2 regions of the Photobacterium sp. genome follow, and region 1 is predicted to be linked to the other one. Evidence: predicted binding sites of a transcription regulator. Region 1 holds the regulator's gene; the other holds the start of a gene.
The links. The regulator CRP, encoded in region 1, controls carbon source genes, mostly activating them, when cyclic AMP is high. The targets are predictions, from matches to a motif close to TGTGANNNNNNTCACA.
Positions count from the first base shown of each region.

Region 2: AC2204_RS19795 (CidA/LrgA family protein) is a predicted target of CRP. The motif match lies at 1,943-1,958, and genes of this name have one in related genera.

Region 1 is NZ_JBVCPH010000007.1:32,320-35,444, forward strand. It holds gene AC2204_RS09640 (phosphoribulokinase) at 1-573, shown strand, start outside; gene AC2204_RS09645 (OsmC family protein) at 804-1,208, opposite strand; gene crp (cAMP-activated global transcriptional regulator CRP) at 1,481-2,113, shown strand; gene AC2204_RS09655 (hypothetical protein) at 2,308-2,511, shown strand; gene AC2204_RS09660 (DUF1338 domain-containing protein) at 2,578-3,125, opposite strand, start outside.
Region 2 is NZ_JBVCPH010000025.1:22,707-25,831, reverse strand. It holds gene sbcB (exodeoxyribonuclease I) at 1-851, shown strand, start outside; gene AC2204_RS19800 (hypothetical protein) at 1,222-1,746, shown strand; gene AC2204_RS19795 (CidA/LrgA family protein) at 1,969-2,346, shown strand; gene AC2204_RS19790 (CidB/LrgB family autolysis modulator) at 2,343-3,026, shown strand.

The DNA.
Region 1 (3,125 bases):
ACTTTTGATGAAGCGGTTCCCTATAACCAGATGCCGGGATCCTTCACTCCCTGGCAGGAGCTGCCTGAAAATACGGATGTGCTCTTTTACGAAGGTTTACATGGCGGTGTTGTTGACGGTGAGATCAATGCTGCACAACATGTCGATTTGCTGATTGGGATGGTACCGATTGTCAATTTGGAATGGATTCAGAAGATCGTCCGCGACACACGTGACCGCGGCCATTCCCGAGAAGCTGTCATGGAGTCTATCGTCCGCTCGATGGACGATTACCTCAATTATATTACGCCGCAGTTTTCGCGCACCCATATCAACTTCCAGCGGGTGCCGACCATCGATACATCCAACCCATTCAGTGCCAAAGGCATTCCGAGTCTGGATGAAAGCTTTGTGGTCATTCGCTTTCGCGGCATTAAAAATGTCGATTTCCCCTATCTGCTCTCAATGATCCAGGGCTCGTTTATGTCAAGCCATAACACCCTGGTGGTACCGGGCGGGAAAATGAGCTTTGCGATGGAGTTGATCATGCGCCCGTTGATCCAGATGTTAATCGAAACCGGAAAGATCGGGTAAACCTGAGGCGAGTGGCGAGTAACGAGATGTGGGCTTCCCGTTACCCGACAGATATCTCCTGTGGTCCTGTGGTCCTGTGGTCCTGTGGTCCTGTGGTCCTGTGGTCCTGTGGTCCTGTGGTCCTGTGGTCCTGTGGTCCTGCAAGCAGGCTCTCCGAGCCATAGTTGGGGTCAAGTTGTGGTTCTTTCTCGAAACTCGAACCTAATGACTCGAAACTGTTTATTCGAAACTTAGCCCTTAACTATTTCATACGAATGCGTCATCTCTACCCCTTCGCCCAGCATCAGGCACACAGAGCAGTATTTCTGCAGTGAATCTGCGACGACGCTGGCAACCTTGGCCTCGTCCAGATCATAGCCAGTAACCACGAAATGCAGGTTAGCCGAGGTGAAAATACGCGGTGCCTGTTCACGGCGAACAGAAGAGATCTGCGCCTCACAGCCGGTGATTTTTTGCCCGGCAGACTGCAAACCGTCGACAACATCAACGGAACTACAGCCACCAGCAGCCATCAACACCATTTCCATCGGACTGGGGGCTTTTTCGCCCCCATTGCCATCCATAACGACACTGTGACCAGAATCTGTCTGGCCCAGAAAGGTCATCCCTTCTACCCATTTCACTCGTGATTGCATTGCTTTCTCCTTACTTTAAACAGGGTAATTATGCATTAACTAACAACTGTGTGATCATGTGCACACTTATGAGTACCAAATGGCCATATCTGATAGATCAATATCAAGAAAAAGGCGCCGAAAAAAGATAAACTCTCAAGTAAATATTCAAGTGAACTTGCAGCCTAGCGGCTGAATGAATATCCTAATCAGCGAACAATTCTATTGTTAGGCCCAGCCTTGAATTATATGGATGTCGTTGTTGGGCAACAAACGCAGAGGAAGTTAGAAATATGGTTCCAGGTAAACCTCAAACAGATCCAACTCTAGAGTGGTTTCTTTCCCATTGCCACATTCACAAATATCCGTCAAAGAGTACTTTGATCCATGCGGGAGAGAAAGCAGAAACTCTCTACTACATTGTGAAAGGTTCTGTTGCCGTATTGATCAAGGATGAAGAAGGCAAAGAAATGATCCTGTCTTACCTTAACCAGGGTGACTTCATCGGTGAGCTAGGCTTATTTGAAGAAGAGCAGGAACGTACCGCATGGGTACGTGCCAAGAGCCCTTGTGAAGTGGCAGAGATTTCTTTCAAAAAATTCCGCCAGCTTATTCAGGTCAACCCAGATATTCTGATGCGCCTTTCTGCACAGATGGCCAGCCGTTTGCAAATCACCAGCCAGAAAGTCGGCGATCTTGCATTCCTTGACGTCACAGGCCGTATTGCACAGACATTGCTAAATCTTGCAAAACAACCTGATGCAATGACTCACCCAGACGGTATGCAAATCAAGATCACCCGTCAGGAAATTGGTCAGATTGTGGGCTGCTCGCGTGAAACGGTAGGTCGTATCCTTAAGATGCTGGAAGAGCAGAATCTGATTTCTGCCCACGGCAAAACTATCGTGGTTTACGGCACTCGCTAACCGGCCTGCGAATAGGTTGATAAAAAGCCGCTGAATGCGGCTTTTTTTGTAACTGCGAAATATATAATTATCACCACAAGGCATAAAGAGATCGCAAAACGTATATTCTTTCGTACCCTTCACTGTTTATTCACTTGCCAATAATAACACCAGTGCTACATTGTGCATATTGACTACTTCAGAGGTGTCTTGATATGGATATCGAACGCTTTTCTCCACACACTCAGGTTCCTGCCCAGGCTGTCATTGCAGCCTTACCCGCGACTATTGAAATGACTGGCTTTAGCGGTCCTCGTCATTATCTTGAACAGCAAACCCTGTTCAGCCAGCGTCAACGCACCGTGCACGGTAAGGAGTTGTGGAGCCCTCCTTTAGATTGCCATCAAGCTAACCAATAACGGCAACAAAAAACAGCGGCCAAGACCGCTGTTTTCCCCTCGGTTTACTTTTACTGTCGCAATGCCTTACTCACTCGTACTTTCAAAGATCTTATCCGCCGACGCTTCAACAAACCCGCGGAACAGTTCACCATTCGCCTGAGGATAGCGCTTAGCAAACTCATAGAAGCCGCCCGGGATTATTTTTTCACCGTCAAGAAAATCGACCGCGACCTTGTCAGCCATCGTGGCCGACTGTTCCAGCATCACCTCTGGCCCCCCTTTCACTTCACCGCCCGCCTCATTAATTGCAAAACCATTGTGGCGCAGCAGATGGTTCACTTCACGGATCTCAGTGAACTGCTCAAGCTGGTTAATGCTGACGGTAAAATGATTGGCCCCGAAGCCATGTGCGGCGACCCAGCCCGCATACTCGCTTTCAGCCGATAACATCTCATACGTCGCCGAATCGATATCCCACAAACGGCCACAGCAAACAAACTCAGGATCATGAATTGCCAGCTCCGGTATTTGGTCAACCAGTCCGCGTACCGTCTCCTGCAACAGAGAAGAACACTGTCCCAGCAGCAGCTCGCTGATAAAGACTTTTGGTGCTAATGGGTTCGGATGCTCAA
Region 2 (3,125 bases), on a different contig from region 1:
CTAAAATTTTAAAAACCAAGCAGCCGAAGTTATTTGACTACCTGTTCAGTTTGCGCCACAAACGTCAGCTGCAAGAGTTAATCGACATTGTTAACCTCACACCGCTGGTACATGTTTCTGGCATGTTTGGGGTTGGCTGTGGCAATACCAGCTGGATTGTGCCGATGGCATGGCACCCTGACAATAAAAATGCCGTGATCACCGTTAACCTTGCGCTGGATCCGGCACCATTAATTGACCTGGATGCAGATACGTTAAGAGAGCGGCTGTATACCAAGCGCAGTGAGTTGGGTCCGGATGAACAGCCTGTTCCGGTCAAGCTGGTGCATCTCAATAAATGCCCGGTTCTGGCTCCGGCTAAAACACTAAAAGCAGACGATGCCGAACGCCTTGGTATTGATCGCGAGCAATGCCTGAAAAATTTACAGCGGCTTAAAGATCACCCTGAAGTTCGGGAAAAACTCTTGGCCATATTCAGTGTCGATCGTCAGTTTGCTGCCAATGATAATGTGGATGCCATGTTATACGACGGTTTCTTCTCTCATGCAGATCGTTCAGCGATGGAGATTATTCGTGAGACTGCGCCAGAGTCATTGGGCAGTCTGGATTTGAAGGTTGATGATAAGCGCATCAAGCCTTTGCTATTTCGTTATCGTGCACGTAATTACCCAATGACGCTCGATTATGCTGAACAACAAAAATGGAAACACCACTGTCAGGATTTCTTTGAAGACAACCTGCCTGCCTATATGGAAAACTTTGAATCGCTCGCACTTATACATCAATCGAATGAAAAGAAGATGCAAATCCTTAAAGATTTGTATGATTATGTTAACAGTACTGTATCTTAGTCTGGATACCGGCCAAGTAATTGCCCGCCAATCATATCTCAACTATCCCTATGATAAATAACAGATAATCAGTCATAACGTGTGAAGCCCGTTAGCCCATATCGCTAACAGGCTTTTTTTTAAGGCAATATCCCATAAACGAAATTTGAACTTCCTCACAATGCCATCAACACTTATATCAGTCGTAATAAAAGATACAGATTACGTTGATCTGTTTTGATCACCGATGAACTTCACGCCTCGACGCTAATTGAGGCCTATTGCAACACATTTTTATTGATGGGCATGCATCGCTTTGTGTCTGGTTATGGATGAGTTATAGCTGGTTACTGACGCGATTCACCATCAAATATCATGAAGTGATTTTGCCATGACGACAAAAACAATGACCCGCTGTTACCGATTCCAACATGTCGATTTTGAGCCGGATTTATGCTTACTGGTCTGGCCGGATCAAACTGAGACACAGTTGACGGTTCATGAGACCCAGTTACTGGAGGTATTGTGCTACTTCGCTGGCGAAGTGATCAACCTGCAAGCGCTCTATGACAAAGCGTTCCTTCAGACAGGTTCTAATAGTGATTTAAACCAACCCCCGTTTGATTTGAACACCATTCTGGTTTCGCTTAGTCGAAAACTAGAACGTAATAATTCGATGGCAATTCCGATTCAGGTGATCCCGAATTACGGCTTTCGTGTTCCGTTACCCGATAAAACGTGTCGTTTGGTACATACCGTTAAGGAAAGCACCCAATCTGAGTCTAATGCCCCTTCGGCGGAACCTGAACTCTCAGCGACTGAAGATATTGTAAAGAACAGCCTTTTTCACAAAATCTCCGTATTATTGCTAGCGCTGACGGGTGTGGCACTGTTTCTGCTCTCTGAATATTTTTAATCACCACACTTCGTCATTCCGTATATACAGAATTTAAGGAGCACGTGGCGAGATCTGGATTTCGGATATTTCGTTGCTCAACTCCGGGATGACATGTTTCGGTACTTTGACTATTCATCATTTATTTGAAAGAGTACCTATCTATTCTCGCTGAACTCCGCACCTAGAACGGCCTGGTTATATCAAGCGCATTAAGTGTGGCTTAGATCACAATTATTTTGTATGATAAATACGCTATTAACCGTATTTGAAGGGCTTATGGGGTATCTGCGTTCTTTTATTATCATCTTTCTTTGCCTGATCCTGGGCAAAGGCATTCAAGCATTCACCCACGTTGCCATTCCTGGCAGCATCATTGGGATGCTGATTCTTTTTGTCGTGCTATCTATGGGACTTATCCCTTCACATTGGGCAAAAGACGGCTGCCACCTTCTTATTCGCCATATGGCTTTATTATTTGTGCCTGTTGGCGTTGGGCTAATGAATTATTTAGATCTTCTTACGGCAAATACCTGGCCGATCCTTTTCAGTACCATCGGAAGCAGCCTGATCGTTTTCCTTGTCATTGGTATTGCGACACATCATAAGGAAAAACAATGATCTGGCTTGTTACTACATTGGCTGTTTTTTATCTGGCTCGGCTAGTTTCTAAACATTTGCAGCACCCTATTATTAATCCGCTACTTATCAGCCTTGTCATCATCATTCCATTGCTGATATGGCTGAATGTTCCTTATGAGCGTTACTTCGAGCAAAATAAGTGGCTGAATTATTTATTAGAGCCTGCGGTTGTTGCTCTGGCCTTTCCCCTCTATGAGCAACTCTCGCAAATTCGCCAGAAATGGAAAGTGATCTTCACCGTCTGTTTAACCGGCAGCCTGCTATCAATGATCACCGGGGCCGGTATTGCTTTGTACATGGGAGCAGATCCCCAACTGGCCGCCAGTATTTTACCTAAATCCGTAACAACTCCTATTGCAATGGCTGTCGCAGAGCAAGTGGGAGGTGTTCCTGCTATAGCGGCGGTTATGGTCATTATCGCAGGATTGTTGGGTGCGGTATTAGGTTATCCGCTATTCCGGTTATTTGGCATTAAAGCCTCCATTGCAAGAGGGTTAACCATGGGTACGGTATCGCATGCGTTGGGTACGGCAAAAGCGGCCGAAGAAAACTATCAGGAAGGGGCTTTTAGTTCGTTAGCCTTGGTGATCTGTGGCATTTTCACCTCGATACTGGCGCCGGTTGTGTACCCGGTGATCCTGGCATTATTTGGCTACTAGGCCCGTATATCTTTCAACCATGCTGCCTTTGTCAATCATAAAACGACACCGCTTAATAATGTCTGCAATCGCATACATTACTAAGTTATTGATAAATAA